2 regions of the Desulfovibrio inopinatus DSM 10711 genome follow, and region 2 is predicted to be linked to the other one. Evidence: predicted binding sites of a transcription regulator. Region 2 holds the regulator's gene; the other holds the start of a gene.
What was found. The regulator sigma-54, encoded in region 2, starts transcription at its own class of promoters, with help from an activator protein. The targets are predictions, from matches to a motif close to CTGGCACGGNNNNTGCTT.
Positions count from the first base shown of each region.

Region 1: nifH (nitrogenase iron protein) is a predicted target of sigma-54. The motif match lies at 9,986-10,003, and genes of this name have one in related genera.

Region 1 covers NZ_AUBP01000007.1:137,093-152,131, forward strand. Annotated here, with positions in the region: gene G451_RS0108085 (hypothetical protein) at 1-90, opposite strand, end outside; gene G451_RS0108090 (RNA polymerase sigma factor) at 87-647, opposite strand; gene G451_RS32480 (ABC transporter substrate-binding protein) at 920-4,651, shown strand; gene G451_RS0108100 ((2Fe-2S) ferredoxin domain-containing protein) at 4,752-5,054, opposite strand; gene nifK (nitrogenase molybdenum-iron protein subunit beta) at 5,191-6,573, opposite strand; gene nifD (nitrogenase molybdenum-iron protein alpha chain) at 6,604-8,241, opposite strand; gene G451_RS0108115 (P-II family nitrogen regulator) at 8,340-8,717, opposite strand; gene G451_RS0108120 (P-II family nitrogen regulator) at 8,720-9,067, opposite strand; gene nifH (nitrogenase iron protein) at 9,116-9,940, opposite strand; gene G451_RS0108130 (homocitrate synthase/isopropylmalate synthase family protein) at 10,255-11,361, shown strand; gene G451_RS32485 (PAS domain-containing sensor histidine kinase) at 11,434-12,630, shown strand; gene G451_RS0108140 (spermidine synthase) at 12,660-14,906, shown strand; gene G451_RS0108145 (response regulator) at 14,931-15,039, opposite strand, start outside.
Region 2 covers NZ_AUBP01000026.1:12,606-27,644, reverse strand. Annotated here, with positions in the region: gene G451_RS34585 (diguanylate cyclase domain-containing protein) at 1-302, opposite strand, end outside; gene G451_RS35365 (hypothetical protein) at 201-467, shown strand; partial or broken gene G451_RS33710 (IS256 family transposase) at 511-1,709, shown strand; gene G451_RS0115505 (hypothetical protein) at 1,983-2,441, opposite strand; gene G451_RS0115500 (hypothetical protein) at 2,596-2,808, shown strand; gene G451_RS35360 (hypothetical protein) at 2,771-2,917, opposite strand; gene G451_RS0115495 (Arm DNA-binding domain-containing protein) at 2,878-3,303, opposite strand; tRNA gene G451_RS0115490 (tRNA-Ser) at 3,492-3,587, opposite strand; gene tadA (tRNA adenosine(34) deaminase TadA) at 3,645-4,145, opposite strand; gene G451_RS0115480 (phosphoribosylformylglycinamidine synthase subunit PurQ) at 4,158-4,970, opposite strand; gene G451_RS0115475 (CTP synthase) at 5,178-6,809, shown strand; gene G451_RS0115470 (KdsC family phosphatase) at 6,855-7,400, shown strand; gene rpoN (RNA polymerase factor sigma-54) at 7,549-8,973, shown strand; gene hpf (ribosome hibernation-promoting factor, HPF/YfiA family) at 9,011-9,562, shown strand; gene G451_RS0115455 (PTS sugar transporter subunit IIA) at 9,563-10,015, shown strand; gene rapZ (RNase adapter RapZ) at 10,090-10,977, shown strand; gene G451_RS0115445 (PTS sugar transporter subunit IIA) at 11,017-11,454, shown strand; gene G451_RS0115440 (PTS sugar transporter subunit IIB) at 11,457-11,918, shown strand; gene G451_RS29730 (PTS sugar transporter subunit IIC) at 11,932-12,618, shown strand; gene G451_RS0115430 (manganese-dependent inorganic pyrophosphatase) at 12,758-13,678, shown strand; gene G451_RS29725 (GGDEF domain-containing protein) at 13,895-14,662, shown strand; tRNA gene G451_RS0115420 (tRNA-Lys) at 14,813-14,888, shown strand; tRNA gene G451_RS0115415 (tRNA-Glu) at 14,898-14,973, shown strand; tRNA gene G451_RS0115410 (tRNA-Lys) at 15,018-15,039, shown strand, end outside.

The DNA.
Region 1 (15,039 bases), on a different contig from region 2:
CAACCCATAAACCGTATCATCCGGAAGATCTTCGATTGATGCATGGATCTCACTGGTTACTTTGGAGAGCAATGTATTTTCTTCGCTCATGGTTGGTATCCTTGTAAATGGTCCCGCAAGGCGGCAAGGGCTCTGAAATAATGTGTTTTTACTGATCCGGCGCTGACTCCCATGGCTTGGGCCGTGTCGGCCACACTGAGTTCTTCCACGGCACGTAATAAAAACGCCTGCTGTTGACGAAGGGGAAGTTTTTTCAGTGCAACGTTCACATCATCTCGGAATCGAGTATCGCCAAGAATGTCTTCCATGCTTCTCGTTCCGGGGTCAGGCAAAAGCGATATCGGGTCGGGACCGGTGTCTTCATTATCGTTTAGGCCAAGCCAGCTTATAGCGGAGAGAACGCGATTTCGGACATTTTTGCGCCTGTGAAAATCCGTGATTGCGTTTGTGAGCGTACGGTAAAACAGTGGTTTGCGCTCTTCTTCCGGCTTATTACTGTATTTCGCAACAAATCGAGTCATTGCGTCTTGTACGAGATCAAGAGCATCCTGAGGATTGCTTACGGCTGTAACAGCCATGTAATACGCTCGACGTTCGACGCTTCGTAAAAACATGTCGAGTTGTTTTGTGTCAGCACTTCCTTTCATCTGACAATAGTGCCTTGATTTGAGTTGCCAATGAAGTCTTTTTTTTCATGTATAAAAACTTCTTTTCGAGTCTTCCTGTTTCGGCGTAATATTTCAAACGAGGACATTATATCCTCGAATGTTCATGTGGATGTCGTTAAAGTAGAACGTCCTATGTGGGAATCCGTTGACACGGGATGAATAAAAAACGAATTATTAAACAAATTATGACGATATCGAACGATAATCGACATGTATGCAATGAGAGAATGTAATGATCTAAAGAAGGCGTAATGCAAGACAGATCCATTTTCAGCATGCTTGAAATTTGGTCGGCAGGAAGACGGGCCCGAAGATCATCGCACCGAACAAGCAAAAAGAAATTTTGGTTGGGGATTGCAGCGCTTTTCTTGGGGGGATGGATCGTTGTCGCTCCGCTCCAAGCGAATGCAGGACAGAATGAGGAACTCGATCGATTTACCCTCCAACTGAAGTGGCTCCATCAATTTCAATTTGCTGGATATTATGCCGCCAAGGAACACGGATATTATCAAGATGTTGGTATTGACCTTGTTATCAAAGAAGGCGGTCCCGGCATTGATCCTATTGAAGAAGTGACAAGTGGCCGGGCTGATTTCGGTGTCGCCGGTCCTGAATTGTTGTTACGCTATCTTGAAGGTTCTCCTGTGGTGGTATTGGCCGCCATTTTCCAGCATTCTCCCTCAGCATTGATTTCTTTGAGTGAAAGTTATCTTTCCACTCCTCATGATCTCGTGGGGAAAAAGCTTATGTTGTCTCAATCTGGCGAAGCCGACATTTGGGCGATGCTGTCGAATGAAGGGATTACCGCTAAAGATTTTCGTTTAATCACAACGACATGGGACGTGACAGAACTGATCGATCATCATGTCGATGCGATGGCTTCCTATAGTACGAACACGCCGTACTTACTTGAGAAGCAAGGTGTCTCCTATTCGCTTATGCGACCGAGTTCGTATGGTGTTGATTTTTATGGCGACTGTTTATTTACTTCCAAAGTCCAGGCGCAAGACGAAACGGAAATGACAAAGCGATTCCTCGAAGCGTCGTTGAAAGGTTGGGAGTATGCCTTTGCTCACGAACAGGAGGTGATTGATTTACTGCTTGATGTCTATCGAAGTTCAAAGAGCCGTGAACATCTCGTCTTTGAGGCGAAAGCACTTCGAGAATTGGTCATGCCGAATCTTATTCAGCTTGGTCATATAAACGCCGGTCGCTGGCAATATATGGCGAATACCTATGCTGCTCTTGGTATGGCGTCGCCGAAGCAGGTTATTTCCGGTTTTCTGTTTGATGCAGAATCCAGTGAAAGTCGCCGACTCAATTTGGCTTTAAGGGCATTGGGGGGGGCTCTTGCCGGAGTCGCTGCTGTTTTGATCTGGCTTTATTTGTTTAATCATCGTCTTAAAGCTGCGGTGAAACAGCGGACAGAAGAACTCAATCGTCTGAATCATGATATGTCTGCCGAAATTATCGAACGCAAGCGCACTGGCCAACAACTTCTGGAAAGTGAAGAGCGTCTCCGGACGCTTATCAATACTATTCCCGACTTTGTGTGTCTCAAAGATGAGGACGGGCGGTGGTTGTTGGCCAACGAAGCCGCATTACGTCTCTTTGGCTTGTCGGTCGACATGTATCAGGGGAAGACCGATGGTGAACTTGCTAAAATGATTCCAACGTTTACAGCGGTGTTTAATGAGTCACGACAAGATGATGAGCAGGCGTGGTCATGGAAACGGCTCATTCGGGCAGAAGTGACGTTGCCTGTAGGGGATGATGGCAAGGCCGTATTCGACGTGATTCGGGTACCTTTGTACTCTCATGATGGAGAGAAAAAAGGACTTATTATCATCGGTCGTGAAATAACCGAACGGAAACGTTTCGAAGAAGCTCTTCGCGAAAGCAACAAGGTGACATCAGTCCTGTACAAAATTGCCAATGTTGTGGGAGCCAGCGCGAATCAGGACGTTCATACACTTATGTCTGGAGTTCACGACGTTTTGCAACAGGCACTTCCCGCGAAAAATATCGCTTTGGGTGTCTTGAATCACGCCACCGACCAGCTCGAATTCTTGTATTTTGTTGATGAACTTGATGCCCCTCCTGCACCTATAGAACACATTTCGCATAGCCTTCAGGCAAGCAAACATGATATCATTGAATCGAGAGATGCTTTGATTACAGTACTTCGTTCGACAGAACCTCTTCTTTTTACCAAAGCGGTGATGCATTTAACGGGCATGTCTCCGCCCGGTACTACACCTGAATTTTGGCTCAGTGTACCACTCAAAGCTGGGGATCGAATTATTGGCCTGCTTTGGCTCAAGAGTTATGAGAGTTCTGAATATTTTTCCCATAAAGACGTGGCCTTTATGAATGCCGTCGCTGACCAAATATCAATGGGGATATTGCGTCATCAAGTGACAGAAGATTTGCGTCAGGCCAAGGAAGATGCTGTTTTGGCCAACTGCGCCAAAAGTAATTTTCTTGCCAGCATGAGTCATGAAATACGAACTCCGCTTAATGCCATTGTCGGTTTGACCGATTTGCTTGCGAGATCTTGTCTCGATACTTCCCAAAAAGATTATGTCGAAACAATACGAGATTCAGCCGATCATCTCCTCGGTATCATCAGCGACATTCTTGATTTCTCCAAGATTGAAGCACGGAAGATGGAGCTCGAACAGATTGATTTCGATCTTACCAGTTTATTGGCATCGGTGCACAAAACGATTTCACTTGAGGCAGGCAAAAAAGGCTTGGCATTTAATATTACAATACATCCGGATACGCCGACGTTGTTGTGTGGTGATCCAGGTCGACTCCGCCAGATCCTTGTCAACCTGATGGGCAATGCCGTGAAATTTACGGAACATGGGCGTATTGAGGTACGCGCTGAGCCTGACTCCGGAGAGTTCGTCGGTTCTCTAGGTATTCACTTTTCCGTGAGCGATACAGGCGTTGGGATTGGAGACGACATTAAAGGCTCAATTTTTGAGAGCTTTAAACAAGCTGACGATTCAACGACGAGGAAATATGGGGGAACCGGTCTCGGACTGTCCATTTCGAAGCAGCTTGTTGAACTTATGCATGGTCATATTGGGGTGGAATCGACGGTTGGAGAAGGAAGTACCTTCCATGTGACTCTTCCATTCGAACCTGGAGATGCGAACAAATTTGCCTCGCAACTTTTGGAGTGTGCGCCCGAAGATGCTGAGAACCAAATGCATTTTCATCTCTTGATTGTTGAAGACAACCCCATCAACGTCAAGGTTGCCAAAGCCCATCTTGCCCTTCTCGGCCATAAATTGACCGTTGCGGAAAATGGCCTTGAAGCCATCAAAGCCTTGTCGAAGACTTCCTTTGATGCGGTGCTCATGGATATTGAAATGCCGGAGATGGATGGATTGACCGCGACGAAATATATCCGTCAAGGTGGGTTTGGAGAACTCCGTGTACGTAATACGGATATTCCTATTGTGGCCATGACCGCCCATGTGACGACGAATATCAAGGAACAATGTCGGGATGTCGGGATGGATGGGCATATGGGCAAGCCGATTAATTTTGAACATCTCACCAGATTGCTTTCCAAATTGTTATCAAATGGCAATGACGGGTTTATCGAAGATGACTCCAAGCACATTGAACAAACCGACGCTGTTTTGCTCGACAAAAGTGAAGCCGCTGCACGGCTTGGCATTGATGAGGATGAGTTTGAACGTATTTTTCACGCTTCCCTCAAAGAAATGCAAACACGTATAGGCGCAATTGAAGCTGCGTTAGCAACAGGAACTCTGGAAAATATATCCATTAATGCGCATGCATTAAAAAGTACATGTGCCGTTATCGGCGCCGAGACCTGTCGCAGTTTGTCTCATGCTTTGGAGAAGGCATCAAAGAACAACAACCACACAGAACTTCCTGATCTGTTTGATCAATTACGCAAAGCCATTACGAGCATATTCGCTTCTATAGATCAGTAGCCTGTTCGGTCTTGTTTTACGTGGGGGGCTGACCCAAAAAACAGGCCGGGCGTGAAGCCCGGCCTTGGAAGGAGGCGCGCTGGTCGCGTTTTGGAGGCGCCTACGTAAGGAGGTATTTTTCGCACGGCTCGCCGTCTTCGAGAGCGTCGAGGATTTCATCCACGATTTCTTCGGATTCGACTTTGCCGTACCAATACCCTTGGGGATAGACAACCATAACAGGGCCGTCTTCACATTGCTTCAGGCAACCTGTGCTGGTGACGAGAGCATCCAAGCCGCGATCGAGAATTTCTTCATCGAGATAGGGCATGAGATCAGCAGCTTTTTTATTGCAAACGCCTTTGGGGTCACCTTTGGCGCGGAAAGAATTACAGACGAGGATGTGGTATTCCGGTTTTTCCATGGGTCAATCTCCGCGTGCTGAGTATGTACTCGGGTTAGGCCCGTATTGTGCCGCGAATCGTGGGGGCGATTCGCGGCACAATGGGGTTTGAAGGTTCCGGTCTCGGGATATGTGCTGTGCGTTGGGTTCGTATGAATTAGTATACCAGTTCGAAGGCTTCTTCCGAGGATTCCCGGTCACGCTTATCGAGCATGGCATTAAGCATCTGTTCCATGAGCCGCATGGCACCCTTGTAACCGACCGAGGGGAACACGGAATGCCCGAAGCGGTCGAGGATGGGGAAGCCATGGCGTACCATCGGAATGTCTTCGTCACGGGCGATGTACTTGCAGTACGTGTTGCCGATGATGAGATCCACAGGCTCGTTTTTGATCCACTGGTGCAGCAGGAACATGTCGCCGGGCACCGCTACGTTGGGCGTATAGGGCAAGTCCGCTTCAGCGAACATTTCTTCCATGCGTTTCCGGAACTTATTACCAGGGGTACCTGTTACGATGTGTTTGGGATACATGCCCAAGTTGATGCAGAACTGCGTCAGCGGGATGAGCTGATCAGGATCACCAACCAGGGCCACCTTCTTCTGGTGGAAGTACTGCTGGTAGTCACACATCGCATCGACGAGGACACCGCGTTCTTTGGTAACCGAGTCCGGAACGTTGACGCCGGCGGCTTTGCGCAGGGCATCGATGAAGTTGTCGGTAGCGGTTACACCAATGGGCAGATCGAGTACCTGGCAAGGCACTTTGTAGGTGGCATCGAGGTACTTGGCACCGTCGGCCGAAGACCATTCGCCCAAGGCAATCGTAGCCAGGCTGTCGCCAGAGGACTTCAGGTCGGCAATTTTGGTGCCGCCATCAGGATACATATTATATTTGCCGGTCATGGGGCTGTTCACAACACCGGAGGTGTCGGGGAACATGATGGTCTTTACACCGACCATCGCGGACAAGCGTTTGATTTCTTCCATGTCCGACGGTTCAACATAGCCGGGAATAACGTTGACTTTGCCGTTCTTTTTCCCCGTCTTTTCGGCCAGGCCTTTGACCATACCGAGAACCATGTTGGAGAAACCCGTTACATGGGAGCCGACATAGCTCGGAGTGTGGCAATAAATGATCTTTTTGCCTTCAGGAACTTTGCCGTCCTGTTTGGCCTTGTCTGCGATCTGAGCGACGTCGTCACCGATGGTTTCAGACAAACAGGTGGTGTGGACCGCAATGATTTCCGGGTCATAGACCGTGAACATGTTGTCAATGGCCTGGACCAAGTTGGCCTGTCCACCGAAGACCGAGGCGCCTTCAGTAAAGGAACTCGTTGCAGCAGCAATGGGGTCCTTGTAGTGCCGGGTCAAGGAACTTCTGTGGTATGCACAGCAGCCCTGTGAACCGTGGGAGTGAGGCAGGCATCCATGGATGCCCAGGGCCGCGTACATGGCGCCGATGGGCTGGCAGGTCTTGGCCGGATTAATGACGAGCGCTTTGCGCTCTTTTATCTCTTTGGGGGTGTGTCTTAAAAGCATGGCTCTTCCCTTTCTCAATGGATGCGCAAATTATTCCCAGTTGTAGGCAGCGGCCAGTTCGGGGCTCTTTTCCCAGGGGGCTTTAACGAGATCCCAGACTTTGGCACTGACCATGCGGTCGATTTCATAGTAGAAATTGATCGCTCCCTTGAAGGCGGCATAAGGACCGTGGTAGTCGTAGCTATGCAGCTGCTTCATGGGGATACCCATTTTCTGAGCGCTGTACTTTTCCTTAATACCGGCACAGAAGATATCGGGTTTGTAGTACTCGAGAAGCTTATCAGCTTCGTACTGGTTGATGTCGTCCATGACGAGGGTCTTGGGCTTCATCTCCGGAATCATGCCGTCGTAATCTTTGAATTCAAATCCTTCGGCAGCAAGCTTTTCGAGTTCTTCCGGGGTTTTCCGCGGTTTGAAGCGAGTCGGATCCTGTTCGACTTCGATTTCTTCGATGTTCCGGCTATCAGCGTCCACTTTAATGGTGGGCAACACTTCACGGCCTTCATAGTCGTCGCGGTGAGCAAATTCATACCCGGCGGCGATGCTTGTCATGCCGATTTCAGCAAACAGTTCCTGATAGTGGTGAGCGCGGGAACCACCAACGAACAGCATGGCAGTTTTGCCTTCCGTGCGTGAACGGACATCATCTTGAGCGGCTTTGACGGCCGGCATTTCTTCGGCGATCACGGCTTCTACTTTGTCGATGAGTTCCTGGTCACCAAAGTACTTGGCGATCTTACGCAACGACTTGGCAGTGGCTTCTGCACCGATGAAGTTGACCTTGATCCAGGGAATACCAAATTTTGTTTCCATCATTTCCGCAACATAGTTGATGGAGCGGTGGCACATGATGGCGTTCAGGTCTGCCGTATGGCAGGTGGCGAACTGGTCGTACGTCGAGTTACCCGAAAAGGTCGACACCAACGTGATACCGCAACGATCCAGCAGATCTTCGATAACGAACGCGTCACCGCCGATGTTGTATTCGCCGAGCAGGTTGATTTTGTACTTGCCCTCTTTACCGTTGTCGTCGGTACCGACAACGTTGGTGAAGATGGCGTTGTTGGCAATGTGGTGACCAGCAGACTGGGAAACACCTTTGTAGCCTTCACAAGAGAACCCGAAAACATTGATGCCCAATTTTTCTTTGGCTTCGCGGGCAACAGCGTGGACGTCGTCACCGATGAGGCCGACAGGACATGTGGAAAACAAAGCGATCGCTTTGGGTTTCATGATCTCGTAGGCTTCCAAAATGGCGGCCATGAGCTTTTTCTCACCACCAAAGATAATTTCACTATCCTGCATGTCCGTGGTGAAGCAGTAGGGCATGAAATTATGATCTTCAGGGTTCGGGGCACTCGTCTGGTTACGGCGAGTCAGCCAGGAGTAAAAACCGCAGCCGACAGGGCCATGGGTGATGTTTACGATGTCACGGGTGGGACCCAGAATAACGCCCTTACAACCGGCATACGTGCAGCCACGCATGGTGATGATACCGGGAATGGTACGAACGTTGGCCTGAATTTCAAGGCCATCACTTTCTTTCCCTTTGGAAATAACGATGGATTTGGCCCGCTTTCTTGCCACTTTGGGCGGATATTTCTTAAGGATCTCTTCCTTGAAGTCGGTGGGATCCTTTTTCATATATTCTTCGGTCTTGGTGGGCATGGTGCTAACTTCCTCTTCGTTCGTGCTGGTGTGCGTCACGGTTTCCTTTCGGACAACCCGCGTTCGAATGTACATCGGGTTGCCCAAAGGAGTTCGATCTAGTCGGCAATGGAGGCAGTGCCGGATTCGCCAGTGCGGACACGCACGGCATCGGCGCAGGGCATGACGAAGATCTTGCCATCTCCTGGCTTGCCGGTTTTGTTCGCTTCAATGATCGCTTCGATAACAGCAGGTACTTTTTCGTCTTCTACGATAACGGAGACGACACGTTTCGGGTACAGACGTCCTTTTTCACCGAGAAGTTCGGCTGCTTCTTCATATCCCTCTTGGGCTCCCTTCAGGAGCTGGCGATTGACCAGGCCGATGCCGCGGCCAGTCGCTTCACGGGCGAAGAAGGAAGAGACGCCGGCGCTTGTCAAAGCGGCCTTGGTCTGGTTCATCATGTTCATTCGCACAACGGCCATGATCTCTTTCATGACTAGGCCTCCTCGGCGCTGCCGGTTTCCTTGACTCCCGAGCTGATGGTATACATTTCTTCAACAGGAGTGATGAAAATTTTACCGTCGCCAAAGGCGCCTTCTGTTCCGGAGCGGGCTGCTTCCATGATAGTTTTGATGACGAAATCTTTATCTTTATCGTCAACAGTGCTCATAAGAAGCACTTTGGGAATTTCGTCGTAGGTAACTTCGCCGATTTTGATCCCGCGTTGTTTACCGCGGCCGGCTACAGAGAATTTGGTGACAGCAGGAAACCCGGCGTCCAGAAGCGAAGCCAAAACTGCATCGACTTTTTCAGGACGGACAATGGCGCGGACCATGATAAGCATATACGTAACTCCCGTTGATTTCGTTGTGTGTTGTGTGTTGTCGGGCTCTTAGTTAGCGATACCGAAGTCGATAAGCAGTTTTTCCAGCTGTTCGATTTCCAAGGGATTGGGAATGACGAACATGTCGTTCTTTTCGATTTTGCCAGCCAGAGCGCGATATTCGTCAGCCTGGTTATGTTCGGGCGAGAAATCGATAACTGTTTTACGGTTGATTTCAGCACGCTGAACCTGATTGTCACGGGGTACGAAGTGAATCATCTGCGTGCCAAGCTGTTTGGCGAGTTCCTGGATCATTTCAGCTTCGTTGTCGACCTTACGGCTGTTACAGATAAGGCCACCAAGGCGAATACCGCCGGCATCAGCGTATTTCACGATACCTTTGCAGATGTTGTTGGCTGCGTACATGGCCATCATTTCGCCGGAAACAACGATGTAAATTTCCTGGGCTTTCCCTTCACGCATGGGCATGGCGAAACCGCCGCAGACAACGTCGCCCAAAACGTCGTAGAAAACATATTCGAGATTCTTCTCTTCTTTGTAGGCACCAAGCTGTTCGAGCAAGTTAATGGCGGTGATGATACCGCGGCCGGCGCAGCCAACACCCGGTTCAGGGCCGCCAGATTCTGTGCAAACAGTGCCTTTGAAACCTTCGAGAAGGATATCCTCGAGTTCGACGTCTTCACCCTCTTCACGCAGAGTTTCAAGAACCGTGCTCTGGTTGAGGCCGCCGAGCAAAAGACGGGTGGAGTCAGCTTTCGGGTCACAACCAACGACCATGACCTTCTTGTCCATTTCGGCAAGACCAGCGACGGTATTTTGTGTGGTGGTGGATTTGCCGATGCCGCCTTTGCCGTAAATAGCTATCTTTCGCATGTATAATTCCTCCGTAAAAGGGTGGTTGCCGTATGTTTAAGCTATAGGCAACCTTCGTGCCAAAAATGACAAAATGAGGAAAAATGCCTGTGAGTCCTTGTCTGGCAATGGTTTTCTGAAATAAGCCATAGAAAGAAAAGTCACTGTACATAGAGGAAATGAAGACATGGCTGTACAATTTTGTATGTTAAAAGCTTACAGTTTTGATGCGTGTGACCTTTCATAGTCATTCGAAGACATCATCACAAAGATTGACCTGGACACGATTCTTCATGTTAATAGGCTGAAATTCTATAGATAATAATGGAGATGTCATGCTTATTGATTCCACTTTACGCGAAGGAGAGCAGCGTTTTGGGCTGTATCTCGATTCGCGATTGAAAAGCGACATTGTTAAGAACCTTCTTGTTTTCGGGGTGGAAGAGATTGAATGTGGCGTGATAGGGCGTCATTCTGGGCTACGTGATCTTATTCGTTCCATTCGTTCCATATCGGGGAAAACACGGCTGAGCCTGTGGTCTCCGTGCCGTGGAGACATGCTTGCCGAAGCCGCGGAAACCAGTTGTGATCAACTCAATATAGGTGTTCCTGTTTCCGATGAGCATATTGAAAAGCGACTCCATCTTGATCGAGAACGCCTTCTGGCTATGGTCGACAAAAATGTACGTTTTGCGAAAACGCATACAGATGCCGCTATTTCCGTGGGCCTGGAGGATGTTTCACGCGCCGAGAGGAGTTTTGCCATTTCTGTGGCACATTGTGCGAAAGCCGCCGGTGCGACCCGAATTCGGTTGTCCGACACGGTTGGGATTCTGCATCCGTTGGCTATGGGAGCAATGGTCACGGATTTCCAGCAAGAGACCGGAATGTTGATCGCGGTCCATTGCCACAACGATTTCGGTATGGCGACGGCAAATGCTGTCGCTGCTTTGGTGGCTGGAGCCGATTTTGCCGATGTGTCCGTACTTGGTCTTGGAGAGCGAGCCGGTATCGCCGCTTTGGAAGAAGTCGGCGCCTATGCCGCCATGCAACTTGGTGAAAAGTATGATGTGAGCGTGCTTCCTGGCCTTTGCCAGCTTGTGGCGCAGGCAACGGGCCATCCCCTGCCCCCGAATAAACCGGTTGTGGGAAACATGTTGTTCGCTTGTGAATCTGGTCTCCATGTCCATGGCGTTTTTAAAGATCCGAGCCTTTATGAACCATTTTCCCCGGATACCGTTGGGCTCGTCCGGCAGACGGCTTTAGGCAAGAAAAGTGGCCGAGCCGCTGTCTCAGCCGTCTTTGCAGCGCTCGGGCGACCTGTTCCAGCTGAGATGATCAATGATATAACCGAAGTTGTCCGCAAGCGTTCACGAGAGCTTGGCCGTCCACTGCACGATGAGGAAATTCTTGATTTGGCCGACTCCTTTGGGCATCGTTAAGCATTATTGTTGTTTTCGTTTGATATGTTGGGATGCGTCATGGTGTGAACGAGAGAGGAAGGCAAGGAACGTATGACGAAAGAAAAAAGCAACGAGGGGATACTTGCCTCCGAGAATGCTCAGCTGAAGCAAAAAATTGCAATCTTGGAGCATGAACTCTGTAGCATGAAGATGTTGTGTGGTACCGCTGTTGAATCGGGGGGGGACACCCAAGAAATGCAAACAGCGCTTAAACAGTCACAAGAGCTTTTGCAGAGTGTTTTTTGTTCCATTCGAGATAGTCTTATTGTGCTTGATCGTCATTGGCGTATTGTTCTGACAAATTTTCGGGGGGACGCCTCAAAAGAAGCCCCTCCCGACGTTGTTGGGGCTCCATGCTATATCATTTTTATGGGGCGTGAACGTCCGTGTGAGGAGTGTCATGTTTTAACGGCGTTCCATACCGGACAACCGGTGTGTGTAGAAAAAACGAGTCCTATCACCGGGCAATCCTTTGATATTTATGCCTATCCTATGTTCAATGATGCCGGTGAAGTGGAATTGGTGGTAGAGCATGCCCACAACATCACGGCATTCAAACAGCAGGAAGACGCATTGCGCTCGGCTCTTCGTGAAAAAGAGAGCTTGATGCGTGAGGTCACACACCGCGTTAAAAACAACTTGCAACTTGTTGCGAGTCTTCTTCAAATTCAACAAGGTACGATGGATAATGGTCGCGACAGTACCACATTGGCCGCCGCACAAAGTCGAATCAGGAGCATCGCCTTGGTCCACGAAGAATTGTATCAGGCGAAAGATTTGTCGCAAATTGGGTTTCGTACCTATCTCGAGAAATTGGTTCCCAAGAGTCTGGCCGCTCATAGTCTGGGTCGATCGATCGAATATGAACTCGATCTCGAGGATATTGTTTTAAGTATTGATCAGGCTGTCCCGCTTGGATTGTTGGTCAACGAGCTTGTTACCAATGCAGCGCGCCACGCCTTCAGAGGAAAAGCAACTGGACGTGTGTATGTCTCGTTTGTTGCAGAAGGCGATACATTGGTGCTTTGTGTTGCGGATTCGGGGAATGGAATGCCTGAAGGTATGGATATTTATACGGCAACCACCATGGGCTTCATTCTTATAACGAATTTGGCCGGGCAACTTCGAGGCCAACTCTCTATGGATTCAGGTTCTTCCGGTACGACCTTTCGTTTGCGGTTGCCTCGTCATGAGACAGGGACGCGTTTCAAGTTTGATCATACCGAGAGAGAAACGAATGGAACATAGGGTAGGAATTTTTTGATGAGGGAGGCAACGTGGCAGTCTTTTTTTCCCTGACGATGTTTGTCAGCGCCTTTTTGCTTTTTTTTATCCAGCCCATGTTTGGCAAACTGGTCTTGCCGTTGCTTGGCGGCACGCCTGCGGTCTGGAATACCTGTATGGTATTTTATCAGGCTGCATTGCTGCTCGGGTATGTGTACGCGCATGTTTCGCTCAATGTTTTCGGTCCAGCACGGCAATCGGTCGTTCACCTTTTTCTTCTTGCCATTGCCATGGCGACGATGCCGATTGGCCTCTCCGAAAGCTTTTCCTCCCCTCCGTCCGAAGGGTATTTTATACCCTGGTTGTTCGGGCTCATGACGATGTCGGTCGGGATTCCTTTTTTTCTTGTTTCGTCCACGGCTCCTATGCTGCAACGGTGGTTTTCGGCTACCGGCCATGTCGATAGCCATGATCCGTATTTTTTGTATGGCGCGAGCAATTTGGGCAGTATGATTGCCCTTCTCGGTTATCCCGTATTCATGGAACCGTTTTTTACGCTGAGTGAGCAAACACGGTTGTGGTCTGCCGGTTTCATGGTTTTGGCAGGATGTATTACGGGATGTGTGTTTATTCTGCATCGGGCGTTGTCTCAAGGTGGGCATGATACGACCGGAGAACTCCTTGATGCTGCACGTCAAAAACGCCATGCTTTGGACGAAGCTGTCAGTACGGGGAGGCGTTTGCATTGGCTTGCGCTTTCTTTTGTCCCTTCAAGCCTTTTGCTTGGGGTGACGAACTATATCACGACAGATATCGCCGCCGTCCCGTTGCTGTGGATTGTCCCACTTACGCTCTATTTGCTCACGTTTGTTCTTGTTTTTGCCAAGAAGTCCTTGATCAGTCCGCGGTTTATGGTTCTTCTTCAGCCATTTCTTCTGCTGCCGCTTGCACTCATTTACTTTCAAGGATTCATCACAACCTGGTGGCTGTTTCCCGTACACATTATCGCTTTCTTTGTGACCACCATGGTATGTCACCAAGAATTGGCTCGACTGCGGCCCCACGCTTCGAGACTGACTGAGTTTTATCTTGTCATGTCGATCGGAGGGGTACTCGGCGGAATTTTCAATGCTCTTATTGCTCCCGTGGTGTTTGATACGCTTGCCGAGTATCCGCTGATGTTGGTTGCAGCGTGCTTTTTGCGACCTACGGTAGATACGTCCGGTGATGCCACCCGCCAACGTTTGATTGATGTCTTGGCTCCTGTTCTTTTCGTCATAGCTGTTGGCATCCTGCTTTTCGGTTCACACGTTGTTTTTTCTGATACAGAACCTGCTGTGATTGCGGGGAAAATTATCAATGGCGTTGGAGCACTTGTTGTTTTTGCATTTCGAAATCGACCTGTTCGTTTTGGGTTGGGAGTCGCCGGCATTTTTCTCGCGGGCATGGCGATTGCGTCCGGTCAATTAGATGTTGTGCATGAAGAGCGGAATTTTTTTGGAGAACTCAGCGTGATTGCACAGGCCCGACCGGGAGAAACCAGGCCGGCATATTATACATTATATGATGGTTCCACATTGCATGGCGCCGAACGCATTGCGCCGCAGGATAAAGAGCGACGGTGTGAGCCGCTAAGTTACTACCATCGCCAAGGGCCACTCGCCGAAGTTTTTGCGGCGTTCAATGCACAGCCTCGGCATGATACTATTGCGGCCATTGGCCTCGGTATCGGTTCACTTGTCAGTTATCTTGAACCCGAACAACAATTGACTTTTTTTGAAATTAATCCGGCCGTTGTACGTATGGCGCAGAATACGGCGTATTTCCATTTCCTATCCGATTGCGGTCCTCAAGTTGATATCAAACTCGGCGATGCTCGACTCACCTTGGCCGACAGTCCTGACCATTCCTTCGATATGCTCGTTCTCGATGCGTTCAGTTCGGATTCAATACCGGTCCATCTCATCACCAAAGAAGCTCTGGAGTTGTACCTGAAAAAAACGAAAGTACACGGCATTGTCGTATTTCATATCAGCAATCAATTTCTCGATTTGCGCCCTGTACTTGGCAATCTCGCTGACCAAGCCGGTCTTTTCGGTCTCTATCAAGATAAGCCAGTTACGCGGGAACTTGATGAAGACTTGAAGCTTCGTTCCACATGGGCGGTGATGGCGCATGAGCAAGCTGATATTACCGCGTTGGCTGAGAATCCTCAGTGGCATCGTTTGCCTGTTGACCATAAAAAACGTCTCTGGACAGACGATTATTCTAATATTCTCGGGGTGATGCGCTTTCGTTAGAAAGAGTCAGTCGAAAAACACTCGTCACTCTTCAGGCAACAAGCTGAGACATGCTTCCCGGTCAGCATCTATATTTGGGGCGACACCTGCGCGGGCGAGTGCATTGTCGTTGAAGATCGGCGTGGCATATTCG
Region 2 (15,039 bases):
TTTTCTTGCGGTATGGCTGAAGCCACGCCAAGAGAGAGGGTGACATAGCTCTCGACAGTGGATTTTTCATGAGGAATCGCCATGCTGGCGACAGCCTCTCGTATTTCTTCGGCCATTCTTTGAGCGCCTTCTATGTCGGTATTGGGCAAGATAATGATGAATTTTTCGCCGCCGACAAGGCCTATGACTGCAACAGCTTCATAAGTCTCGTTATCGGGCAGAATGCCAAGCCCGTTATTCCTCCCAAAAAGAATCGTCGCAACGAGAGGAAATACGACACGCACATTTACAAAGAACGACATCTCGTAGAGCGCTTTTTTTGTAAACTCAAAGAGTTCAGACGAATCGCTACTCGTTCGAGAAGTTGGAGATTACTTTCTTGGCAATGGTCATTATCGCTTCATGTCGAGTTATACTCAAAAGTGGTGTTTGAAGAGGTAGGAGGGGTGACGTACCCTGTCGGGTGAGAATCCACTATGGAAACCGCGACAAACTGGAGGTAAGTCCCCTATGAGCAAGGGTAGTATTTCGATCTTCGAGGATCAAGCTGCAAAGCGGAATATGTTGACAGAATTGGCTCGGCAAGGAGCAAGGCAGATTTTGGCGCAAGCTCTTGAAATCGAGGTTCAAGAACTATTGGAACGTGTTGCTCAGCCTCTTGCTGACGGTAAAAGGGGCGTTGTCCGAAACGGTTATCTTCCTGAATGTGATATTCTTACTGGAGCGGGTCCGGTCCCCGTGGAGGTGCCGAAGGTTCGCGACAGAACTGGCAACGGGATCAAATTCACCTCCAAACTTGTTCCGCCGTATCTGAAGCGTACGGAGAGCGTCGAAGATTTTTTACCTTTGCTGTACCTGCACGGCATTTCCACCGGCGACTTTAAAGAGGTTTTAGCCGCATTGTTCGGATATAAAGCGCAAGGGTTGTCCTCAAGCAGCATCGGCCGATTGAAGCAACAATGGCAGGGCGAAAGGAATGGAACAAGCGTTCCTTGAAGGGGCACCATTACATCTCCATCTGGGCTGACGGCGTGTACTTCAATATTCGGGCTGATGATGACCGCCAATGCATGCTTGTGGTCATTGGTGCTACGACGGATGGTCGCAAAGAGCTTCTTGCCGTGGAAGACGGGTTCCGTGAATCCGAGCAAAGCTGGTACGAATTGCTCGTCGATCTCAAAACTCGTGGTCTGGAAATCCCTCCCAGCCTGGCTATTGCAGACGGTGTCCTCGGTTTTTGGGCGGCATTGCGTAAACTCTTTCCTGGAACCAAGCAGCAACGCTGTTGGGTTCACAAAACGGCCAATGTTCTCAATAAGCTGCCCAAATCCATTCAAAAGAAAGCCAAGGCCGGTTTGCATGAAGTTTGGATGGCTGCAACGCGTGAGAAGGCGAATAAGGCTTTCGATTTGTTTCTCAAAAAGTACGAAGCTAAATATCCCAAGGCTGCGCAATGTCTCAAAAAGTACGACTAACCCTATTGAATCGACCTTTGCCACGTTCGATTGCGGACGAGTAAAACCAGGGGCTGTGCTTCGCGGGATACGATTCTGGCCATGGTCTTCAAGCTGGTTCAATCTGCGCAACAAAGCTGGCGCCGATTACGCGGATATAAACTGCTCGACAAACTGATTGCTGGTGCGAAATTCGTCAACGGCGAAGAAGTGTTGGCTGAAGAAGTGGATGAATCTGGCAGGGAAGCCGCCTGACCACAAACACCACATTTGACTATAATTCGTAAAACTGATCGCGAACCGCAACCCCAAACAAAAAATTACCCCTAATTTTTTTGTAAAACTACACGTTCAAGTCCACAGTCGGTTGCTAGGATATAAGTCTGGAAGTTCTACAGCCCCCCATATTGAGAATTGTTGAGATTCTAAACGTATAAAAATTTACTAGAAGCCATGTGAGCGTGCGCGGACTACTTCGGAATGCACACTCACATGGGGCTTTCCTGATTAACGAGAGTGACGGATTGCCTACTGCTTGGGTTTACTTTCCTTTCGGGAAAAAATGGTAATACCGGCGACCTTAGAAGCTTTCCCCGGTTCCAGGTATTTGACAATCATGGTGTCCTGATCCCTCAGCGAACCGATGAACACTCCATCTTCGTCAGCCATATAGAGATCCATTGTTGTCTCGTCGATGACGCCTACCAGTTGTTCTTTTGCTTTTGATGAGGATTTGGAGCCGTGAAAGGCCCTACCGTCCTGCTTATCAATAGTGAGAGTAAAGTCTACATGTAGGAATTTCGGAATGTTTGATTCCTCGGTATGAGCGAGTTTACCCACGACAACAGCGTCGGACGTTCCCGTCCATACACCCGTGATATCAGGGATTGCGCCTGCGCCTGTGCTTTGCTCCGCGGCCAAAGTTGGGATCACTGGTAAAGCGCAACTAAAAAAAAGTAAGAAGATCAATATACGCATGTGAGACATTGATTCCTCCTGGGGTTTGTGCCGCAATAGCGTATGTTCATGTAGGCTAGCGACAATATTGTCAATCGAATTGATTCACTCTTAGTATGGTGCTCCTTACAATAGGAAGGCTTCATCAAACAAGGAATTTATATATTTCCTCAGAAGTAATGTCATGAAGCAAGAAAACAAACCGTGGGCAATCCTGAAGATGAACCGCAAACGCAACTCCACGATCAAGCCGTGGAAGACGTTCAAAATGAGTCGTGAGAAATTTGAAGCTATGTTGCTCAATGATCCAGAAGAATGGACCGAGATAACCGACACGCTATACATGGAACTAATACTATTTAAAGGCATTCTAAAAAAGTCAATGATTCCAATGTAGGTATTTCACCGTCCATCCCATCTCCTCGTGCCTCGATAAAACGGATTGCAGACAGAAGTTCAGGTGCATTCAAGTCTTGTATAGGTCTTGCCCCAAGAGAAGAGAAAATGTTGTTTTCGAGGCGTTGAATTGTATCGAGGCTATGGGAAGCACTCCGGTCGGCTTGTACTTTCCGTGCCGTTCACGCGCCACAAGCTCGAAGGTTATGGCTTCTGCTTGCGTTTCGGCCTTCTCTGCTTTTCGGGCCTCGCTTGGGTTGATGCCGTTGGCAAGAAGTTTCCGAGCTTCGTCACGTCGTTCACGGGCCTCTTTCAATGTCACGTTAGGATAGACACCAAGAGAAATCATTTTTTCCTTGCCGCCAAAGAAACAGCGAAATCCCCACCACTTTGAGGAATTGGGACGCACTTCCAGAAAAAGACCGCGTTCGTCCTTCAACCGTTGTGGCTTCGGTCCCGGCTTTGCGTTCTTGATAGCGATGTCCGTTAAGGCCATAGGAAGACCTCCAGGGATGTTGAAATGATAGCAGTTACCCAGGTAGGGAAAGCACTACCCAGAAACTTACCCAGGCGTTACCCAGGATGTCAACACACCACGCTGGACAGTATCGGACAATCAATTTCCGATTTCTATTTGTTTTTATTGGACTTTTGGATTTTTTTGGACTTGCTTGGATTGTGATATGGCGGAGAGGGTGGGATTCGAACCCACGTACGGGCTATTAACCCGTAACTCGATTTCGAGTCGAGCGCGTTACGGCCGGACTTCGCTACCTCTCCGCATGAGAGATGTGTCCCGAACGGGAAGGGCATTATTAGATGAGGTTTTGGGGAAAATCAAGCATTTTTCTTGGCTCGTCGTTGACGAAAGAAATCTTTTATCAGTTGAGAGCATTCTTCCTCGAGCAGACCGGGAATGACTTCGACCCGGTGATTGAGGAAGGGAAGATCGAAACCGTCCAGTTTGGAGCGGGCCGCACCGGTTTTGGGGTCGGTTGCGCCGTATATAAGCGTTTTGACGCGGGCATGCACCAGCGCCCCCACGCACATCAGACAGGGTTCGAGCGTGACGCACATGACTGTGTCGGTGAGTCGGTAGTTCGACAGGGCGGTTGCCGCTCGGCGCAGGGCAACGATTTCGGCGTGGGCCGTCGGGTCGTTGCGCCGGATGGTTTCATTTCCGGCTTCGGCCAACAGCTCTCCGCCCGCCCCGATGATGACCGCGCCGACCGGCACGTCGTCATGACGGCCGGCACGTTCGGCTTGCTCCAGGGCAAGACGCATGGCCTGTTCCCAGGAGGTCCAGCCAGGCGGCGGGGAGGGCAGAGGGAGTGTCACGTTATAAATCGATTAGCCGTTTTGGCGCAGATAGTTGACGCCGTTTTCAAACAGCACCGTCCCCAGTGTTGGCCGTGCGCCGCGCGTCCAGTTCGGGTGGTTGGTCGGATGATTGAACGCTTCAGGGTGTGGCATCAATCCGAGGATGCGGCCTGACGGATCGGTCAATCCGGCAATACCCAGCGGTGAGCCATTCGGATTGTAGGGATATTCCTGTGTCGGTTCTGATACGTTGGGCAACGTATATTGAAGCGCAATAAGATTGTTGTCACACAGCGCTTGCAAGACAGCATCTTCCTTCGGGATGACTTTACCTTCGCCATGACGGACAGGTAATTCCAGTGCGTCGACACCTTTGGTGAAGACACAGGGGGAATTCTGATTGGCGCGGAGCCATACCCAGCGGTCTTCGAATCGAGCTGAATCATTGGCCGACAGTGTTAACGATCGAGTAAAATAGTTCTTGTCAACGGCAGGCAAAAGACCGAGTTTGACGAGCAACTGAAAGCCGTTGCAAATCCCCAGGATGATGCCGCCGCGATCAAGAAAATCTTTGAGCTGATCAAGAAGTGGCGCACCATCTTCGGTTTTCGCATACTTCCAGCGAAGTGCTCCGGCCTGAGCCGCTCCCAGATCGTCGCCATCGAGGAATCCACCGGGAAATACAAGGAAATTATACGCATCAAGGCGATGGCGGCCGGCTTTGATGTCGGAAAAATACATGATTGTCGTTTCGTCGGAACCGGCAATTGTGGCGGCGTGTGCAGATTCTGCTTCACAATTGGTGCCATATCCGGTAATGACGGCCGTTTTTACCTGGGGCATTTCCCCCTCCTTTCTTGAAAAAAAAAGTCCGGTCGCTTAGATGACTACCGGACGGCAACATAATGACCCCCCCGGTTCACGTCAACCAAAGCTACAGGGATGGTGACTGGTCGGGACGTTATTTGGCGAGTGATTTCCGGGCGAATACCGCCCCCCTTGGCCCTTGGGGCATTAACCGAGTGCATCGAGCCGTATAAGGACAGTTTTATGAAAACAAAATTTATCTTTGTGACGGGCGGCGTGTTGTCGTCGTTAGGGAAAGGCCTGGCTGCCGCCTCCATTGGCGCGCTGCTGGAGGCCCGTGGTCTGAAGGTCACCATCCAGAAACTTGACCCGTATATCAACGTTGACCCCGGCACCATGAACCCCTTCCAGCACGGGGAAGTGTATGTCACCGATGACGGTGCCGAAACCGACCTCGACCTGGGTCATTACGAACGCTACCTCAGCGTGGCTATGAGCCAGAACAACAACTGCACGTCGGGGAGAATTTATCACACGGTTATCACCAAAGAACGCCGCGGTGATTACTTGGGTGGAACTGTCCAGGTGATTCCCCACATTACCGATGAAATTAAACGTTCCATCTTGGGGGTCGCCAATGACGAAGATGTCGCTATTATCGAAATCGGCGGCACCGTTGGGGATATCGAAGGGCAGCCGTTCCTGGAAGCCATTCGACAGATGCGGTCTGAACTCGGAAAAGAAAACGTTCTCTATATCCACCTGACACTTGTGCCGTATCTGAAAGTAGCCGGTGAAGTAAAAACCAAACCGACACAACACAGTGTTAAAGAACTGCGCAGCATCGGTATTCAACCCGACATCATTATATGTCGGAGTGAAGTCGACCTTTCGTCCGATATTAAAGCCAAGATTGCCTTGTTCTGTAACGTTGATCAGGACGCTGTGTTCTGTGCAGTCGATGTTGGCAATATCTATGAGGTTCCATTGAATCTCTATTCTGAAGGAGTCGATCAGAAGATTGCCATTTTGCTCCGCCTGCCGGCCAAGAACGCCAATTTGAAAGCGTGGATGGAGTTGACCCGCAAGCTCGCCAGTCCCAAAGGCTCGGTGACCATCGGGATTGTCGGGAAGTACGTTGACCTCAAAGAAGCCTACAAAAGTTTGCATGAATCTTTGGTTCATGGCGGTGTGGCCAATGATGTTGCCGTGGAACTCAAGTACGTCAATTCCGAAGAAATCGACCCGAAAAACGTGGCTGCCGAGTTGACCGGTGTTGATGGCATTTTGGTTCCCGGTGGCTTTGGGACACGCGGTATTCGTGGAAAAATTGAATCCATTCGCTATGCTCGCGAACATAAAATCCCCTTTCTCGGCATATGCCTGGGCATGCAATGCGCTGTGATTGAATATGCGAGAAATGTTCTTGGGCTTGATGGTGCCGATTCCGAGGAATTTAATCCGACATGTGCTGATCCGGTCATTTATCTGATGAAGGAATGGTACGATTTCAGAACAAAGAAAGTGGAACGCCGCGACGAAGATTCGGCCAAAGGCGGAACCATGCGGCTCGGCGCCTATCCATGCAAGGTTCGAACTGGAACAAAGGCGTACGAAGCGTACGGCGTTGAAGAAATTTCGGAACGCCATCGGCATCGTTTCGAATTTAATAAAGCCTACTACGACGAACTCGAAAAAGCAGGCATCGTGTTCAGTGGGGTGTCCCCGGACGAAGAGCTTGTTGAAGTCATCGAATTGGCTGACCATCCCTGGTTTGTCGGCAGTCAGTTCCATCCGGAGTTTAAAAGCCGCCCCATGAATCCACACCCGTTGTTTCGCGATTTCGTCAAAGCCGCCAAGGTGTATCATGGGTAAGGCCAATGCATGTGGTGAGCTTGGGGTGCGCTTGGGAGCAACGGCATGAGCGATGGACCCAAAGTGATTGACCCAAAGTTGGCAGCCAAGCGCGTGAAACTGTTTGTCATGGATGTCGATGGTGTCTTGACCGACGGTGGCGTATACTATGATTCGCAGGGTGGAACCGTTGGCCGCCGCTTTAACGTGCAGGACGGTCTGGGCATTAAAATTGCTCAGGCCGCCGGCTTGGATATGGCTGTTATCAGTGGATTGCGGAGTACTCCGGTCGTCAAACGCATGGAAGAACTTGGCATCACGGAATATCACGGCGGGCACCTTCACAAATTACCAATTCTTGAAGGCATTTTGGAACAGCGAGGATTGGACTTTTCCCAGGTGGCATTTCTCGGTGATGACTGGATTGATGCGAGCATCCTCAAGCGCGTCGGCCTGCCGATGAGCGTTCCGAATGCACAACCTGAAATCCTTGAGATGGCTGCGTGGATCACGACACGACGAGGAGGAGATGGCGCCGTACGAGATGCTATTCGTTTCATTCTTGATGCACAGAATCGATGGGAACCGATGTGGCGACACTGGTCGGCATAATCATCACTCAAGGCTCGACAGGATTGATGAAGGGGAGTACTAGCTTCAAGGCATCTTTTTTGCTATGAAGACTCTCCCAGCGTAGAGGATGGTGTGCGCGTGTTGTCGCATGCTGTCCTGCGCGAGAATATGAAAACCAAGACGGATTATGGCACTCGAACTCAGACAACAACTCAAGCTGTCCCAGCAACTTGTTATGACGCCGCAATTACAGCAGGCGATCAAATTATTGCAGCTTTCACGTGTGGAACTCCTTGAGACTGTGCAGACTGAGATGTTGGAGAATCCTCTCCTGGAAGAAGCGGCCGAAGAGGAAAAGATTGAAAGAGCCGCACGCGACGAGCGTACCATTGACGCCAATACCACAGATGGCGCGATGGAAAAAGAGCTTCTGAAGAACGCGGAGTGGGACGATTATCTCGGCGATTTCTCCAGCACAGGCAAACAGGCGACGATGCGGGAATTCGAGACTCCCGAAGAAGGCATGTCGTTTGAAGCCCGATTGTCGGCCAAGACGTCACTGGAGGGGCATTTAAGCTGGCAGTTACGGTTATCCAACCTAACCGACCATGAGCTTGCTATCGCAGACGTCGTTATGGGCAACCTTGATTCGGCCGGCTATCTGCAGGCGACCATCAAGGATATTGCCGATATGGCCCATGCAGCGGAAGACGAGGTAGAGCGGGTTTTGCACCGAATTCAGCGTATGGATCCTATCGGTGTTGCTGCACGGAGTCCGAAAGAATGCCTGCTCGTTCAGCTCGAAGTGTTGGAGTATGACGACCCTGTTCTGCTGGAACTCGTCAGCGAACACCTCGAAGACCTGGAAAAGCGACGGTATAAGCCGCTCACAAAGAAGTTCAAGATAACGATGGATGATGTCAAAGAATATCTCGATATCATTCAATCACTCGACCCGTATCCAGGCGCAAGTTTTGGGTCGGGCGATCCTATCTATGTGAGCCCTGACGCTTTCGTCTATAAATACGATGATGAATTTGTTATTTTGTTGAACGAAGAGGGCTTGCCGAAACTTCAACTCAGCTCCATGTATGACGAAAATGCGCGATCCGGAGGAGATAAAGATTACCTCCAGGACAAAATGCGTTCTGCCATGTGGCTCATGAAAAGTCTCTACCAGCGACAGCGTACGTTATATAAGGTGTTGGAAAGCATCGTGAAATTTCAACGGGAGTTTTTCGAAGAGGGCGTCGGAAAAATTCGGCCTCTGATTCTGAAAGACGTTGCCGATGACATCAGCATGCATGAATCGACGGTTAGCCGAATCACGACAAGCAAGTACGTCGCGACGCCACACGGCATTTTCGAGTTGAAATTTTTCTTCAATAGTGCGCTAGGCCTTGATGATGGTGGTTCGGTTGGCTCGGAGTCTGTCAAAGCATCCATCAAACAGCTTATTGCCAATGAAGACCCCAAGAAGCCCATGAGCGACGATGCCATTGCGGACATTTTGAAGGAAACGCTCAATATCAATATTGCGCGCCGGACGGTGGCAAAATATCGTACAGCCATGAATATTCCATCGTCATCTAAACGTCGCCAAATTTTTTGACCTTGAGTTGAATTCGCAGGACATTTGTGGAGGATGTATGAACATCAGTTTTACCTTCAAGAATTTCGAGCCGTCTGAACAATTGCGCGATTACGCTGCGAAGCGGTTTGAAAAGCTTGATAAGTATGTGGTTAATACGGACAATGCCGACCTGCAGGTTAATCTTGGTGTCGAAAAGACCCGTCAGATGGCCGATGTTGTCTTTACGACGGATCGTACACATATTTCAGCCTACCATGAGTCCGAGGACATGTATGCTACCTTGGATTTGGTACATGATAAGTTGGAAGCCCAGCTTCGTAAAATTAATGAGAAATTGAAGGAGAGACGTCGGGGTGAGCGATTGGCGTCGGTCCGGACTCATTTTTTTAGCTATGATGACGATCAAGTTGGGAAAAGCGAACGCCAAATCGTTGCGATCGATAATTATAGTCCGAAGCCTATGAGCGTGGATGAAGCTGCAATGCAACTCGATACGCTCAAGTATGAATTTCTCGTATTCTTCAATTCAGAAACTGAGCGTATCAATGTCGTTTATCGCCGTAAAAGCGGAGATTTCGGCCTGATCGACCCTGGAGTGGAAGCGTAGATGCAACTGGTAGACTTTTTGGACAAAGATCTGCTTCTTCAAGATATCAAGGCGCAGACGAAGAGCGAAGTGCTGGCGGAATTGGTTGGGCCGCTCAAGACTCGATGGCCCGATCTCGATTTGGAACGGGCACGCCGTGTTTTGCTTGAACGCGAAAGCCTTGGCACCACAGGGATTGGTGACGGTGTCGCCATTCCTCACGGCAAACTTGATTCTATCGATCAGGTGGTCATTGTCGTCGGGCGGAGTTTAGCAGGTCTTGATTTCGATGCTTTGGATCAGAAACCGTGTTTCATCTTTTTTCTGGTTCTCGCACCGGAGCCGGTGGCTGGATTGCACTTGAGAATTTTGGCCCATATTTCTCGTCTCTTGTCCAGTGAATCTTTTCGATCCTCATTTGTGAATGCGAAGGACAAAGACGCCTTGTGGGATGTCTTGACGGGCGGCGTTTGATTCTTTGATCTCCATGTTTGTCTGCACTGATTGATCAAAGAGAATGCAGCTCCAATCTACCTGGGAAAAAGGAGGTGAGGGTGAGTGCGCAAGATCTCCCCGTTGTGATACTGACCGGCCTGTCCGGGGCAGGAAAATCTACAGCTCTTCGAGTGTTCGAAGATCTTGGGTTCTACTGTGTGGACGGATTGCCGACAGCATTTTTATCCGAGCTCCTGCAGTTGTTCGATACTGAGAAAATGCAGCGCTACGAAGGGCTGGCACTTGGTCTCGATATGCGCCAGCTCGATATTGGTGAAGATGCTCAAAAGACGCTTCTGCGTCATGCCCGCCACCATCACGCAACCCAAATTATCTTCCTGGAAGCTTCCACCCACGAATTATTGCGTCGATATGCCTCCTCGCGTCGTCCTCACCCACTTGAGTCGAGGAATCTCGGGTTGGAACAAGCTGTTGAACAAGAACGGCTTACAATGATGTCAATCAAAGACGCATCCGATCTTGTCCTCGACACAACACATTTTTCTGTTCACGACTTGCGTCGCCGTCTTCAAGAAAAGTGGACAGCCATGGAAGGTAAAGAGGCTTCGCTCAAGGTACATATTATGTCCTTTGGGTTCAAATATGGTCTTCCCTCCGAGTCCGATCTTGTTTTTGATTTGCGCTTTTTACCCAATCCATATTTCGACGAGGCATTGCGACCATTTTCAGGAAAAGATGCAGTGATTTCTGAATTTGTTTTGGGAAAAGATCCTGGGATGTCTTTCTTGGAGCGCCTTTCTGATTTTCTTCTGATGCTTTTACCGATGTATGCTCAGGAAGGGCGATACCGTCTGACATTGGCTTTGGGCTGTACAGGAGGACGCCACCGGTCGGTTTCTGTGGCCGAGGCAATTTTTGACAGACTGCAGACAGCCGGATACAGTGTAAGCCTGGAACATCGAAATATTGAACAGGGTTAGCTGGTAAAACGAGCAGGCGCCCGAGGGAGGCGGTTCGCCATGGACGAAGCCGCAAAAGACACAGGTCAGGTTGGCGTAGTTATTGTTACGCATACGGATTATGGAGCGCGACTCCTCAAAGCTGCCGAGTTCATTATCGGTGCGCAGGATGCTTGTCGTAGTGTGAGTGTGGATATGACACACGAAGTCGATAAAATCCTGGTGGCGATGAAAACGGCGATCAAAGAAACAGATACCGGTGCTGGTGTTCTCATCTTGACCGATATGTTTGGCGGCACGCCAACGAATTTAAGTCTCTCCTTACTTGGGGAGGGGAATCTCGAAGTGCTGACCGGGGTTAATCTTCCCATGCTGATTAAGATTCTTACTTCTCGGCAAAAGCCTTTGCAGACGCTTGCCTCTGAAGCCAAAATCGCCGGTTGTCAGGGGATTGTCGTAGCGGGCGAGGTTCTCAGGTCAAAAGTGGCTGAGGGCTAGGTATGTTTTTTGTGCGTGTCGACAATCGTCTTGTTCATGGCCAAGTCATTGAAACATGGCTTCCTTTTACACGCGCCAGGTTGATTGCTGTCGTCAATAACGACATGGCAAGCGATATCATTCGACAAGAGATTGTCTCGTTGGCCATACCAACTGGTGTTGAGATCGCTTTTTTGCCAGTTGACAATGCCGCGATGTTTTTCCATCAGAATCGATTTTCCTCGTCGGAAGTTCTTGTGTTGTTCTCAAACTGTACGGACGCCAAAACAGCATACGAAAGCGGCTTTCATTTTCGTTCTATCAACCTTGGGAATCTGCATTATGGTCCGGGAAAACGACAGGTCTGTCGGCATGTGGCGCTGAGTCCAGACGATGAAGTCTCGTTGGCATATTTTAGCGATCATGGTGTGAAAATCGATTACCGGTGCGTTCCCACCGATCCTGTGCAGGTACGTCAAGCATGAATGATTCCTGGCAGTGGTGGACTCTCGTCAGCCAATTTTTGACAGTTGGTTTTTTTTTACCGTTTTTTCGGCATTCCGTTTTCTCATTAATATAGCAATCGTTGAACGACCAATTCTTGTTGGCTACATCTTTGGAGCCATCTTTGGGCATTTGGAGCAAAGTCTCATCGTCGCATGTGTTTTTGAGTTGCTTTGGCTTGATGTTTTTGCCGCTGGCACAGTTATCCCTCCTAATGCGATTGCCTCAACGGTAGCTGCTCTTGCACTCATCGACATGTTTTCTTTGCAACAGCCTGCAATGATAAGTGTAGCCATGCTCTTGGCCATGCCACTGGCCTATCTTTTTTCGCGTGTCGAATCCGCTCACCGCGATGCAAGCAACAAAGACTTCGACCAGCTTCAAGCCTGGGTTGAGAATCTTCCTGGAGCATTGACCCCGGCGCGGCTTATTATGTTTTCCATGGCGCGGGTGGCGTTCATCAACGGCCTCTTTTTTATCGTTGCGTTGGCGGTGTTGAGTATCGCTCTGTTTTTTGTTCTCGATGAAGCATCGGCAGCGTTAAAAGGGAACTCGATGACTGCGGAGACGCTTGTGCTTATCTCCACATGCGGAGCAATGCTTGGGCTTCGATACAAACCGGCATACGTTGTCCTCTGTGTGTGCTTTTTCTTTGTCTGGGGCGCGCTGGCCTGGGCTTAGCCTTTATAGAGGAAGATGCTTTTCATTCGAAAGAGCCTGTGAAATTTGCTTGGCAAAGCATCGAGATTGGGATAAATTGCACAAACTTTTTCTAGGCATACCCTAAATGTAAGTATAACAATGCGAGGAGGATCTCTTCATGGCAGTTTACGTTGTTGGACACAAAAATCCTGATACCGATTCCGTTGCCGCCGCTGTTGCCGTGGCTGACTACTTCAAGAAAGCCAAAGGCCTGGACACCGTTGCCGCTGCGCAGGGTGGATTGAATCCCGAATCGGAATTCGTGCTGAACAAGTTCGGCGTTGCTGCTCCTGAAATCGTCACTGACGCCGCCGGCAAGCAGATCATCCTGGTTGACCACACCGACTTGGCTCAGAGCCTTGAAAATCTTTCCGATGGTGAAATCCTGGGAGCTGTTGACCACCACAAGTTGGGCGATGTCACCACCCCCAATCCGCTGGAAATGTGGGTTTGGCCTGTTGGCTGCACCTGCACCGTTGTCAAGTCGATGTACGACTATGCCGGCATTGAAATTCCGAAAGGCATCGCTGGCATCATGCTGTGTGCGATCCTGTCCGACACCGTTATGTTCAAGTCCGTCACCTGCACCGATCAGGATAAAGCTGCTTGCGACGCCCTGGCCAAAATTGCCGGTGTCGACGACATGATGGCTCTTGGCATGGAAATGTTCAAGGTGAAATCGGCCGTTGAAGGCGCCAGCATGAGCGACCTCGTTTTCCGCGATTACAAAGATTTCGATATGTCCGGCAACAAAGTCGGTATCGGCCAGCTGGAAGTCGTGGATCTGTCCATCCTGGAACCGGTTAAAGCCGGCCTCTTGGACGAAATCAAGAAAGTCAAAGCCGATGGCCGCCACAGCGTCTTCCTGCTGTTGACCGACATCATGAAAGAAGGTTCGGAAATGCTGATCGTTTCCGATGATCCTGCTGTTGTTGAAAAAGCCTTCGGTGTTGCCGCCGGTGGCGATTCCGTCTGGCTCGACGGTGTTATGAGCCGCAAAAAACAGGTCGTCCCCAATTTCGAAAAGGCTTTTGCTTAAACCGAAATCGACGACATGTTCGTGTTATACAGCCCTCCGCTCGCGGGGGGCTTTTTTTTTGGGGTGGGATGGGGAAGAGTAGATGGGGGAGGGGGATGTATTATGAAAGAATTGAAGAGATCATAGTGTAAAGTCCTAAGAAGACAGGTGTGCTTGCCAGGAGGGAGGGAAAAGGTAATAACAAGAAAAATTAATTCATAACGTCGTGAAAACCCCATGGAAGTCAAATATTTTAGTGATTTTTTCGGAAGACGATTTGTTAGGGCACTGCAGGGTGCATTGCTGGCTTTTTTTGCTCCTTTGGGATGGTTGTTGATTCAATTCCTCTCCGGGGTCTCTCCTCTGGACGCATTTAAAGCAGATCCGTATCTCTATTACTACATGTTGTTTGGGACAACAGTCTCTTTTGTGGCTTTTGCATTTCGTCTTGGTATTGAAGAAGAGCGATTGCGTCAGTTGGCGCTTATTGACGGGTTAACTGGCCTATTCAACGCGCGCTACTTTCACGAGCGATTGCATGATGAGATAGAAACTGCCAAGCGCTACAATTTACCACTTTCGTTAGCGGTACTCGACCTTGATCATTTTAAATTGATCAATGACACTTATGGGCATCAAGTTGGCGATATTGTTTTAAAGAATGTTGCGTCTGTATTAATGCGATCTGTCCGGCAAACAGATTTTGTCGCTCGGGCAGGGGGAGAAGAATTTGTTGTGCTCTTTTCAGGGACCAATGCCGATGATGCCGCTGTCGTTGCCGAGCGGATTCGTATGGCGGTGAAAACGTCTCAGGTCCGTATCAAGACAGGAGGCGCAATTGGGGTCAACGTCTCGATAGGTGTTGCTGGAACACCCCATCTGGCGTTGCTTGATGGAGATGTCCTCTATGCGAGAGCTGATGCCGCCTTGTACCAAGCGAAGCAAAGCGGACGTGATCGAGTTGTTGTGGATCGACAAAATGGAGTTGCCCATCCCGGGCAATAAATGGTGCTTATGGAGAAAACCAGTAAAAATCAATGTGATACTTTAGGTTAGCCTCGTACTTCCAGTGTGAAGTGATAGAGGAAAATGAAAAAAATCAAAAAAAATGTTGACAATCAAAAGCTCAGACTATAAACACATTCTTCTTCGGACGGGCCGTTAACTCAGTCGGTAGAGTATCTGCCTTTTAAGCAGAGAGTCGTTGGTTCGAGCCCAACACGGCCCACCATATATATGCGTCCCCATCGTCTAGTGGCCTAGGACACTGGCCTTTCACGCCGGTAACAGGGGTTCAAACCCCCTTGGGGACGCCACAGCCAATTTAAGGGTTATCTTAGGATGTCCCTTTTTTTCCGGAGGGCCGTTAACTCAGTCGGTAG